DNA from 3 places in the Marinobacter albus genome. Region 3 is predicted to be linked to each of the others. Evidence: predicted binding sites of a transcription regulator. Region 3 holds the regulator's gene; each other region holds the start of a gene.

Region 1 (4,176 bases), on a different contig from region 3:
AACTGGCACAGCTGGCCATAGCCCTTGCGGGTTCGGGCCAGGAGGATGAATCGGGGGGTGCTGGCCCCGGGGGGAGCATCGTCAAGTTCAAACCAGCTGCCGGTGATCAGTTTCACCGGGCTATCCTTCAGGGCCGCCCAGGCGCGGGGAATGCCGGCCACCGAGCAGGCGTCGGTGATGGCGATGGCGGTATAGCCCAGCTCGGCGGCCCGTTCGGCCAGTTCGTGGGGGTGGGAGGCGCCGGTCAGAAAGGTAAAGTTGCTGAAGCAGAACAGCTCGGCGTAGGACTGCTCGCACATCAGCCAAACCACCCGTGCACGAACCAGCCGTCCCGGACATCCCGGAACACCCAGGCCAACTGGCCATTGTTGAGTTGGGCGATGTAATAGTCCCGGTGCACCCGCTGGCCGTCCCACCAGCCGCCACTGATTCGTTCGGGCCCGGCAAACCATGCGCTTGGTGCCTCCGTGAGTGGTTGCGGCCCCTGCAGTAACCACAGAGGGCGGCGGGGCAGATGGCTGGCCGGTGTTACCTCCGGCCGGTTGTTACGCTGAACGGCGGAAGCGCTCCAGGCCCGTTCCGGACGATGGTCTGCTTGGGGTGAAAGCTGCTTGAGGGCATGATCCCCAAGCCGGGCCTGTAGCCGGCTCATCAGGGTATGCCAGGCTTCGTTCAGATCCTGGGTTTCGCCCAGCAGGTCTTGCCCGGTAGGCGCTTCCCGACCCAGAAAGCGCTGCACTGACAACAGGAGTGAGATGACTGGTGCCCTCAGGGGGTGCTGCTCGAAGCGCAGGCGAATCAGGTTCAGAAAGGCCTCGGCCCGGTGCTCCGGGCCGGAGGTCCGGATACGCAGTCGGGTGGGTTCTTCGTGCCGGTGATGGAGAATCAGCAATAGACTGTCGGTTTCCTGCTGGCGCCAGCACAGGTCTTCTTCCAGTTCCGACAGGATGCGCTGCAGCGGAAACAGCAAGCCCTGGGATTGCTCGATTTCCTGCACGAAATCCGCCTGCTGCCGGAAGTGGTGGGGCGGCTGCCAGGGGGATTGCGGGTCTGGCCGGGCGCCCTGGATTTTCTGGACCCAGGCGAGGGTTTCGGGGGACAGCCGTCGGGCCAGCTCTGCCGCCGGCAGGTCAAAGACTTCGCCCAGGGTGTTCAGTCCGAGTCGCTGCAGGCGGGTGCAGGTGCGGGCATCAAACTCCGCTGCCAGCAGCGGCATCTGGCTCAGGGTGCGCAGAATATGGCCGCTGTCTTCGGTGCATTCGCCCTTGCCGGTGCGGGCGATCAGCCGGGCCGCCGGTGGTGTGTGGCCAATGCCGGGCCAGGCCGTCAGCTGACGTTCATCCAGCGCTTGCTCCACGGTCTGCCAGACCGCAGGCAGGCCGCCATACAGCCGTTGCAGGCTGGCAATTTCCGCCATCAGGCCATCCGGTGGCACCAGCACAATGTGGTCGGCATAGCGGTATAGCCAACGGGCCTGGTCTTCCAGAATCCGGGCCTCCTGCTGCTGATCTGCCCGCACCATACCCAGTTCGGGCACCAGGCTTATGGCAGTTTTCAGGCGCATGCCGGCCTGTATGCCCTGGTCCCGGGCATCGGGGCAGGCCTGTATCACCTTTTGTCCGGAGCCTTCGACAATCACCAGTGCGCCCGCTTCTTCGCGAGTCCGGCGAATATGGTCCAGCAACAGGTGCGGGAAGTGCAGGTATAACCAGAGCATGGTGTGATTACCGGGTTGAAGTAGGCCAGGGGCCCTGAACCACGCGGGGTGCTTCGCGGAACGACAGATCTGCCCGGTGTGACATGGCCAGAGCGCAACGTTGGCCGGGCCAACTGCCACGGCGCTTCACGATATTGAGCTTTAGCGCCTGCTGCTCGCCGGGTTCCAGCTCGAGCCGCAGGGCGGCCGGGGAATTCTGTTCGACATAGCGGCGCTCACGGAAGAGCACGCACACGTTGCTGCCGGCCTCCGCGGCCAGCTGTAAACGCCGGACCTCGCGCGAAGCCAGTTTGCCCGGCCAGGCCATCACCAGGCCGGTGACCGGCGAGCGCAGGCAGTTTTCCAGGGTCCACAGGAAATCGCCGTCGTCATCGGTGTGGATCATGACCACCTGATCCAGGTTCACGCCTTCCCGGGCCAGCGCCGGGGCGTAGGGCGTGTGTGGCGGATTCAGCCAGAACACGGTCTTGCCGCTATGGGACAGCCGTTGCATCAGTGGCAACAAAAGATGCAGCTCGCCAATCCCGGGGCTATCCAGCAGACATTCACTCAGGGCGCCGCGCGGCCAGCCAAGGCCGCCGAGCTGGTTATCCAGGACCTGATAGCCGGTCGGTTCCGCCGGCTGGGAGGTTTGTACATGCCGGTGCCCCTGCCAGACACGGGCATCCTGCATCAGCGTTTTCAGAAGCTCGCTCATGGGAAAAATCTCAATATACTGTTTAAATATACAGTATTCTGAAAGCGGCTGGATTTCAAGGATGGTGTGCAGGGAGTGTTGAGGTTTTCACCAGGCATGGTCGGCCAGCAAAAAAAGGGGGCTTGAAGCGCCCCCTTTTGAACGATGGTGATAGCCCGCAATCAACGTGGATGCAGCCAGCCCGGAAGCATGCTGTAAGGGTCCACGTGAACTTCCGGGTTGAAGCCAATGTGCTGGCTCTGCAAACGGGGGAGCAGGGAGCCGTCCTTGATCTGGTCAAAGACATCGGTGCAGCCGCCAACAAACTCGCCGTTGATGAAAATCTGCGGCAGGGTGGTCCAGCCGGTTTTTTCTTTCAGTACCGCGCGAATCTGCCCGCCCCGGTTGCCCTGTTGGTAGGCCACCGAATCCAGATCGACCGATTTGTAGTCGATGCCGTACTTCTGGAACACCTTGCGCACCGACCAGCAGAACTCACACCATTCCAGCGCGAACATGATCACCAGGTGGTCCGGATCGCTGATCAGTGCTTCAACCTCTTCCACCGCTTCGGGATCCAGTTCGACCGGCTGGCTCGGAGCAGGCGGCGCCTGGGGCACGGTAATATCGAACCGGTAGTTGGGGGTGGAGCGTGACAGCGCCATTTCCTCTTGGGTCATCTCTATGGGCACATCCTCAAACAGCGGGGTGGTCAGGTAGCGTTCGCCAGTGTCTGGCAGCATGCACAGGATGTTGGCCCCTTCCGGAGCCTGCTCGGCCACCTTGAGGGCTCCCGCGAAGGTGGCCCCGGCGGAAATGCCGACAAAAATGCCTTCCCGGCGGGCCAGGTCCCGGGCGCACTGCAGGGCATCGTTACCACCAATCGGGATGAATTCATCGATGTTGTGGGCCTGCATCACCTCTTCCGCCAGTTTGGGCACAAAATCCGGTGACCAGCCCTGCATCAGGTGGGGGCGGAACATCGGGTGGCTTTCCGAGTGGTCGCCGCTGGCGTTCCGGGGCTGGGCAATGCCGCTGGCCAGGATCGCGGAGTTGTCTGGTTCGCAGACCACAATGCGGGTGTTGGGGCTCTTGCGTTTCAGCACCCGGGAAACCCCGTTGAGTGTGCCGCCGGTGCCAAAACCGGTCACCCAGTAATCGAGGCCGACGCCTTCAAAGTCCTCCAGGATTTCAACAGCGGTGGTGCGTTCGTGTACGGCGGCGTTAGCCGGGTTCTCGAATTGGCGGGGTTGCCACCAGCCGTGCTCACGGGCCAGCTCTTCCGCCTTGGCCACCATGCCGGAGCCTTTCAGTGAGGCCGGGGTGAGCACGACCTTCGCGCCCAGAAAACGCATCAGCTTGCGCCGCTCCACGCTGAAATTTTCGGCCATGGTGACCACCAGAGGGTAGCCCTTCTGGGCGCAGACCATAGCCAGGCCGATGCCGGTGTTACCGCTGGTGGCCTCAACGATGGTTTGGCCCGGCTTTAGTTCGCCCCGGCGCTCGGCATCTTCGATCACGCCCAGCGCCAGGCGATCCTTGACCGACCCCATGGGGTTGAAGGCCTCGATCTTGACGTAGAGATTGACCCCCTTGGGGCCGAGGTTGTTGATATGCACCGTCGGAGTGTGGCCGATGGTGTCCAGGATGCTGTGGTAAAGCGTACCCATGATTCTTCTCCTATTCTGCGTTCCAGAGAAGGAAGCCCTAACCCGTTTCGGGGTACGCCAGGGATCCTTATATTATAGTTCAGCCAGCGGCCTCATCATTCATTTGGGCCACC
Region 2 (4,176 bases), on a different contig from region 3:
TGTCCTCGAACTCTTTCAGTTCCGGGGTGATAAACCGTTCCGCGTTTTTCAGGGTCTGGCGCCGAATGTAATCCACCGGAGCCTGGTCGGACTGGGCCCGGCTGATTTCGATGTAGTAGCCGTGCACCCGGTTGTAGCCCACCTTGAGGGTGCTGATACCGGTACGGTCCCGTTCCCGGGTTTCCACGTCCAGCAGGTACTGGCCCGCGTTCTCGCTGATGTTGCGTAGGTCGTCCAGTTCCTCGTCAAAGCCCTCACGGATAACGCCGCCGTCACGGATAACCACGGGCGGATTGTCGATGATGGACCGTTCAAGCAGGTCAGCCAGCTCCGGGTATTCGCCGATGATGGTCGCCAGCTTCACAATGTGATGGGAATTGACCGGTTTCAGGGTTTCCTGAAGGCTGGGCAACGCCTGGAAGGCATCCCGCAACCGGGCCAGGTCCCGGGGGCGGGCCGAGCGCAGGGCGACCCGGGCGAGCACCCGTTCAATGTCTCCGACCGCCTTCAGCAGGTCGTGCACCGGCTCATAATGAAAGCCGTCCAGCAACGCCGATACCGCCTGTTGGCGCTGGGAGACCACAGTCACGTCGCGCAGTGGGCGATTGAGCCAGCGCCGCAGCTCCCGGCCGCCCATGGAGGTGGCAGTGCGATCCATTACCCAGGCCAGCGTATGCAGGTGGCCGCCCATCAGGTTGGTGTCGATCTCGAGGTTGCGGCGGCTGGCGGCATCCAGGATGACCGCTTCATCCCGCCGTTCCCGGGTCAGTTTCCGGATGTGGGGCAGGGCGGTGCGCTGGGTTTCCTTGGCGTACTGCAGCAGGCAGCCTGCAGCGCAGATGGCCAGGGTCAGGTCCTCGCAGCCGAACCCGGTCAGGTCCCGCACCTGCAGCTGGTGTGTGATGACCCGGCGTGCCGTATCGGATTCGAACAGCCAGGGGCCCTGGCGGCGAACGCCGGTGTAACCCTCCAGCACCTCTTCGTAAGGGAAGTCCTCGCTGATCAGGATTTCCGCCGGACGCACACGCTGGAGTTCGCCCTGCAGGGCTTCCAGGTCGTCCAGCTCAGAGACCGCGAAGCGGCCGCTGGAAATATCCAGCGAGGCAAAGCCGAATTGTTCGCGATGGCTGTAAATGGCTACCAGCAGATTGTCGCGACGGTCCTCCAGATAGGCATCGTCACTGAGTGTGCCCGGCGTGACAATTCGAACCACCTGGCGATCGACCGGACCTTTACTGGTGGCCGGATCGCCAATCTGCTCGCAGATGGCGATGGATTGACCCGCCCGCACCAGCCGGGCAATGTATCCCTCAGATGAATGGAACGGGATGCCGGCCATGGGGATCGGGTTGCCGCCGGATTGCCCGCGAGCGGTCAATGTGATGTCCATCAGCTCGGCGGCTTTCTTGGCGTCTTCATAAAACAGCTCGTAGAAGTCCCCCATGCGGTAGAACACCAGCTCGTTGGGATGCTGCCCCTTGATCTTCAGGTACTGCTGCATCATGGGGGTGTGCTTGGAGAGATCGGTCTGGGCTGCTGACATGGACGGTCCGGATTGCCTTGCTTTGGATGAAGGCGTGAATTGTAAGAAAATAACGCCCCGGATGAAACGAAGGAGATCATTATGACCGCCAGTGATCAGGAATTGTCTGAGGCGGGGGCCCGCCTTGGCAAACTGCTGGAGCGGCAGGGACGTATGGTTGTCACGGCCGAGAGCTGCACCGGAGGCTGGGTAGCCAAGGTGTTGACGGACAGGGCGGGTTCCTCCGCGTATGTGTTGGGAGGCCTGGTAACGTACAGCAACAGTGCCAAGGAAGGGTTGCTGGGCGTAAGCGGCCAATCACTGGCTGACCACGGTGCCGTAAGTGAACCGGTGGTTCGGGAAATGGTTGCCGGTGCGCTGGCGGTGACCGGTGCGGATGTGGCTGTGGCCATCAGTGGTGTCGCGGGTCCGGGCGGTGGCAGCGAAGATAAGCCTGTGGGCACGGTGTGGTTTGCCTGGGGCCGAGGCCAGGCATCCACGGAAGCCGTGGTGGCCCATTTTCCAGGTGACCGGGACCAGGTTCGGCGCCAGGCGGTGCTCTTTGCGTTGCAGGGGGTCAGTGATTTCCTGGGCGCATCCTGAATGGCGTCAGATGGGACTGGCGGAAGCCTCGGGTCAGTTTCGTGAAAGAGGGGGTTGGTCTCCTCATCGGGTTATGTTTTAATACTGTTCAAATATACAGGGAATTTGCTGTATCTGCTGTACAAGTTCCCGCTCCAAAATTCTGCGACCGGCGTTAAGTGACGACCGGTGGCTACGGCGACAGAGGGTTTGCACTGATGGAAGACAACCGCAAGAAAGCACTAAGCGCAGCACTGGGTCAGATTGAGCGCCAGTTCGGCAAGGGCGCCGTCATGAAAATGGGCGATCAGCCCCGTGAAGCCATTCCTGCGGTATCCACCGGTTCTCTCGGGCTCGACGTTGCCCTGGGTATTGGCGGCCTTCCCTATGGGCGGATCTGTGAGATCTACGGCCCGGAAAGTTCCGGTAAAACCACGCTGACCCTCCAGGTCATCGCTGAAGCCCAGAAGCAGGGAAAAACCTGTGCCTTTGTCGATGCGGAGCACGCACTTGATCCGATTTACGCTGAAAAGCTGGGCGTGAATGTCGACGACCTGCTGGTGTCCCAGCCGGATACCGGCGAACAGGCACTGGAAATCGCTGATATGCTGGTTCGCTCCAACGCCGTTGACGTGATCATCGTGGACTCCGTCGCAGCTCTGACGCCGAAAGCGGAGATCGAAGGCGAAATGGGCGACAGTCACGTGGGGCTTCAGGCGCGTTTGATGTCTCAGGCCTTGCGCAAACTCACCGGTAACGTCAAGCACGCCAACTGTCTGATGATCTTTATCAATCAGATTCGAATGAAGATTGGTGTTATGTTCGGCAGCCCGGAAACCACGACCGGTGGTAACGCCCTGAAATTCTACTCTTCTGTGCGTCTGGATATCCGTCGCATCGGTTCCGTGAAGGATGGCGACGAAGTGGTGGGTAACGAAACCCGCGTGAAAGTGGTCAAGAACAAGGTGGCGCCGCCGTTCCGCCAGGCCGAATTCCAGATCATGTACGGCAAGGGTATCTACCACATGGCCGAGGTTCTGGACATGGGTGTGAAAGAAGGCTTCGTGGACAAATCCGGTGCCTGGTATGCCTACAACGGCGACAAGATTGGCCAGGGCAAGGCCAACGCCTGCAAGTTCCTGGAAGAGAACCTGGATCTGGCCACGGAAATTGAAGCCAAGGTCCGTGACAAGCTGATGCCAAAGCCGGAGAAAAAGGAGAAGGCCGAGGAAGCCCCGGCTGAAGCAAATGGCGAACTGCTCTAACTAACTGTCCGTCCAAGAATGGGCAGCAGGACGCATTTCCTGCTGCCCATGCTCCCTTCCAGTCCAGTCCATCCCTCCGATTTACGATCCCTTTCGTCTCGACGTACCTGTCTTGCCGGGGATGCCGCCGACTTGAAAAGCAAGGATTGTGTGTTATACACGGATAAGACGATCCGGGTAGTGGCCCCGCTAGAAACGCGGGGCCGTAGTGGTGATTGTTTGGTTAAAAGGATCTTCAACCAAACCAGGGTATCCCCATGAAAACGCCGCATTACGCTCCCCTGAAGCTGTGCCTGCTTGCACTCTTCGCTCTATGCTCCACCCTCACTTATGCCCAGTCGGAAAAGCCGAACATATTGATCATCTGGGGTGATGACATCGGCTGGTCGAACCCCAGTGTCTACCATCGGGGAATGATGGGCTATCAGACGCCCAACATCGACAGCATTGCCAAAGAAGGCGCCTTGTTTACCGACTGGTACGGGCAACAGAGTTGCACCGCCGGACGTGCGGCCTTCATTACCGGACAGAGTCCGTACCGAACCGGGTTGCTGAAAGTCGGGCTTCCGGGCGCAAAGGAAGGTCTGTCGGAAAAAGACCCCACCATCGCAGAATTGCTTAAAAACCATGGTTACATGACCGGGCAATTTGGCAAGAATCATCTGGGGGATCTGGATGAAATGCTGCCAACCAACCATGGTTTTGATGAGTTCCTGGGCAACCTCTACCACCTCAACGCCGAGGAGGAGCCAGAGAACCCGGATTACCCGCAGAACCCGGAGTTCAAGAAGAAGTTCGGGCCGCGGG
Region 3 (4,176 bases):
AGATCAGCCTGCCAATGAGGCAGAACTGGCTTTGGGGCGCGAGGCAGCCATTCAGGGAGCCATTGAGCTTTTACTCAGGTCACGGCGGCTGCTGCTGGCAATGATTGCCCGCTTCTACCAGAAACGGAATGGGGAGCCTTCAACGCTGGATGAGCTCGCGTCGCTGATCGGAGAGGGCCCTAGCGACATTGCTCGCTTGCGGGATCTGGAGCAAAGGCCAGACAGCTGGTGGAACCATCTGGACCAGTTGGAAATGTCCCAGAGCCGGCCCCCGGTCAACCGGAAATCGGTGAGTGAGGAAAATATTATTGCGGTTTCTGCCGACACTGGACCTGACCGTTCAGCTCAAGCGCTGCGCCGAACGTTGGGCGCAATGAAAAATTTTGCCGATGACCTGGAAGAGCAACACAGCGAGTGGTAAGTGAGCGCCGAACCACTCCAGGTCTTCTCTAATAGAAAGGTTTACCGAATGTCACCATCGTTTTTTGAAATCGTACAACTGAGCAACGGCGACTATGCACTTCGTCGTATCGACGACGATAGCGCACCACTCGTGAAAATTTCGTTCTCTGAAGAAGCCCGGGAAATGATGGAAGACCGGGACATGAACGTAGCCAAAGCCATGATAGCGGCTGGCATTGAGGCGGTTGGAAATGTCGCGCACGACATCGATTGGGAAGACGACGAGCTGGACGCCGCCGACTCCCAGCCGTCCTATACCCTCCACTGATCAGTGAGCACTGGCCGCAAGGTTACCGATGGCTTGAGCCGTGTCACGAGGAAGGGTGACGTGGCCGATGCTCAGCGCTGGCGCAACACGACACCATGGCTATTACCATTGGCAGAGGCTCGCTGAAGGGCCTCAAACGCCGAATGGCCCAACTTCCGCGTCCACATCACGACCGCGTGGCAGGTACCTGCATTCAGGGCCCGCTCGGCCAGCTCCTGTGCGGAATAATCGCCAGTCGACCGAAGAACCAACAGCTCGCCAGTCACTATGCCATGCATCTTCTGCCACTTACTGACCAGAGCCTGAGGCGGGTCGATCCAGGCAAGCCAGCGCTTTTCCTGATTCAATTGTGTCAGCATTGGTAACAGCAACTGAAAGTTCTCTACCTGCCCTTCCGGCAAGATGATTTCCGTCACGTTGCCGCTAACCGCCGCATCGCCAGATTCAGACCTGCGACGAGCACGAATCACAGAACGCCTCTCTGGAGCCGCAGATGGCGGTACCGCGTAGGACATCGCACCTTGCTGATAAGCCAGATTCTGATTGAAGCTTAACTGTTCCATGATTCACCTGCTCTTATGCTGTCTGTGGCAACTCAACCGATCAGTGAAGATCAGACCGACGGATCACACCAACTCCCAAACCTTCGATGAACAGCTGCTGTTCCGTAAGGTCCACCTCAATTGGCTCGAATTCCTCATTCTCCGCGATCAGATAAACCTTTGACCCTTCCTTTCGGAAACGCTTGACGGTTACTTCTTCCTCGCCAACCCGCGCCACGACCACCTGACCGTTATGGACATCCTGGGTACGGTGAACAGCCAACAGATCTCCATCCAGGATGCCGATATCTTTCATACTCATTCCGCGCACCCGCAGAAGGTAGTCTGCTGACGGCGAGAAAAAGTTGGGCTGGAGGGTGACATGATCTTCGATATGTTCCTGCGCAAGGATCGGACTACCTGCAGCGACCTGGCCAATAACGGGCAATCCGAGGTCTTCCTCCGCCTCCGGAAGGCGAATACCCCGACTGGCACCGGGCACCATTTCTATGGCCCCTTTACGGGCCAGCGCACGCAAATGCTCTTCCGCCGCATTGGCGGAGCGGAAACCCAACTCAGCGGCAATTTCCGCACGGGTGGGCGGATAACCTGTTTCATCCAGATAACGCCGGATTATATCCAGTACCTGAGATTGCCTTGCTGTCAGCTTCATTGAGCTACTCCATCACGGGGACCGGCCTTGAAATCTCTCTTGACCAGCCCTGTTTTTATATACAGTAAACTGACTATATACAGTGTTTTATCCAGTGTAAACCCCTCGGTGTTTTTTCTGCCAACGGCATAACCATGCCAGCCACAATGAGTGTGGTATGGTAATCGGACATGAAATTCGCGTGCTTAGGGAGAGCTATGAGCCAATCGCCTGGCTGCAAAATGCCGGACATTCTCAAGACCGATGAGGGCAAAGAACGCCGCGTTGGTATCGAAATTGAACTTTCCGGACTGGGTTACGAGACACTCGTTAACCTCATGGCACGCTTTCTGGAGGCGGAGCCCGACCTCCGGTCCCGCTATGTAACCAAGCTGGAAACCGATCTCGGCACTTTTACCATTGAACTCGATTCGGATCCGATCAAAGATCTCGATCTGGCCGATGATCGCCTGCCCGACTCCATTCGGGAGCTGGGAGGCCAGGCTATGGAGGTAATCGATGCGGCGGCCGAGCGCATTGTCCCCCTTGAAATCATCAGCCCCCCCATACCGTTCTCCGACGTCCCCCGGATAGAGGCGCTGACTGAGATGCTGCGTAAGGAAGGTGCGCTGGGAAGTCGGGAAGCCATCTACTATGCCTTCGGCCTCCAGTTGAATCCGGAACTCCCGGACTTGACCCCGGATAGCCTGGTTCGCTATCTCCAGGCTTTCGCTGCCCTGTACGAATGGCTGAAATCCCGGCATCAGCTGGACATCAGTCGGAAATTCACGACGTACATTGAGCCGTGGAGCAGCCGGTATACTGAGATACTGATGAGGGACGACTATGCTCCCGATCAGGAACAGCTCATGCGGGATTATCTGGAGTACAATCCGACCCGTAACCGGGCGCTGGATCTGCTTCCTCTGTTTGCCCACCTCGACTCCGCGCTCCTGGGACGGTATGTGGACGATCCCAGGATCAAGAGTCGCCCCACCCTGCATTACCGGTTGCCAGACTGTGACATTGATAATCCCTCGTGGCACTTTTCCAGTGTCTGGAACGACTGGATCATTCTGGAACAGATTGCATCCAACGCGAGCCAATTGGCAGAGCTCCGGGCTCTTTTCCGGGAAGGCAACAAGATCAGCCTGCGCAACTTGACCCACAGCTGGCTCGATACAACCTCCGATTGGCTACAAAGCAGGGGTTATGTCTGAACGACAGGGAACCGAAGAAGAGCTCCCGGGACTGACCATAGGCATCAGCGGCCCGGCAAGAAAGGGTACAGCACACCGCCTCATCAGCCTGGGCATAAGGATGCATGGCGCCCGAACCCATTATATTCGCCCCGGGTCCCAGACCGACGTCTCGTTGCTCGACGGCCTTGTGCTGTCCGGGGGAACCCACGTCCATCCGGAGCGCTATAACCAGGAACCGCAGGTCACGGCGAACTATGACCGCAAGCGGGATGCCACTGACCAGCGACTCCTTGAGGAAGCGGAACGGATTGGAATTCCTGTGCTCGGAATCTGCCGCGGGGCCCAGTTCATCAATGTGTTCCATGGCGGATCCCTGTGCCAGAATGTGACGCCATTTCGCGTCCATACCCGCCATCGCCCGCTGTTGTTACCCATGCAAACGGTCAGAGTGGTGAAGACGAGCCGGCTTGGACAGATCATGCAGTCGTCCATGATTGGTGCCAATCGGATCCATAGCCAGGCAATCAAACGGCTGGGACGGAACCTCAAGGTGGTTGCCGTCGATAATGACCTGTTTGTTCAGGCGATCGAGAATACCCACGACCAATGGTTGATGGGTGTGCAGTGGCATCCGGAATATCTGCTATACCATGGAGGACATCGACGTATTTTTGGGCAACTCGTCCAGGCAGCGCTGGACTTCAAACTGGGCCGCCTGGAGCCGGATTCCGGAAGGCCCTACCCCAACTCGGATTCAATGGAGGAATGACCCATGAACAGATGGAAGCGCGTATCGGGCCTTGGCTTATCACTGCTGCTGGTTCCGACGTTGTCGATCGCTGGCGAAGTAACCCTGAGTGGCGAAGGGAGTGTACGCTATCAGCCAGACAGCGCCAGGCTGCAGTTCACCGCCAGTGCCGAGCATGAAATGCCGCAGCAGGCAACGGAGCAGGTAGCGGCGATGATGAGCGAGTGGCGCGAAGCAATCAGCCAGTATCAGGACCGGCTCCAGGACTACACGGATGCTACCGTGAACCTTTACAACCGAAC

What was found. The regulator LexA, encoded in region 3, represses DNA repair genes until DNA is damaged. The targets are predictions, from matches to a motif close to CTGTNTNNNNANACAG.
Region 1: the regulator LexA is predicted to act here: its motif matches at 2,433-2,448, upstream of imuA (translesion DNA synthesis-associated protein ImuA).
Region 2: the regulator LexA is predicted to act here: its motif matches at 2,210-2,225, upstream of recA (recombinase RecA).

What each region holds. Positions count from the first base shown of each region.
Region 1 covers NZ_JASSQD010000005.1:90,166-94,341, forward strand. Annotated here, with positions in the region: gene QQF73_RS19125 (error-prone DNA polymerase) at 1-299, opposite strand, end outside; gene QQF73_RS19130 (Y-family DNA polymerase) at 299-1,717, opposite strand; gene imuA (translesion DNA synthesis-associated protein ImuA) at 1,725-2,414, opposite strand; gene cysK (cysteine synthase A) at 2,576-4,063, opposite strand; gene QQF73_RS19145 (pyridoxal phosphate-dependent decarboxylase family protein) at 4,143-4,176, opposite strand, start outside.
Region 2 covers NZ_JASSQD010000003.1:183,634-187,809, reverse strand. Annotated here, with positions in the region: gene mutS (DNA mismatch repair protein MutS) at 1-1,543, opposite strand, end outside; gene QQF73_RS15705 (nicotinamide-nucleotide amidohydrolase family protein) at 1,625-2,125, shown strand; gene recA (recombinase RecA) at 2,323-3,369, shown strand; gene QQF73_RS15695 (arylsulfatase) at 3,627-4,176, shown strand, end outside.
Region 3 covers NZ_JASSQD010000001.1:1,474,414-1,478,589, reverse strand. Annotated here, with positions in the region: gene QQF73_RS06930 (DUF6586 family protein) at 1-421, shown strand, start outside; gene QQF73_RS06925 (hypothetical protein) at 470-730, shown strand; gene QQF73_RS06920 (cell division inhibitor SulA) at 802-1,293, opposite strand; gene lexA (transcriptional repressor LexA) at 1,334-1,945, opposite strand; gene QQF73_RS06910 (amidoligase family protein) at 2,143-3,144, shown strand; gene QQF73_RS06905 (gamma-glutamyl-gamma-aminobutyrate hydrolase family protein) at 3,137-3,895, shown strand; gene QQF73_RS06900 (SIMPL domain-containing protein) at 3,899-4,176, shown strand, end outside.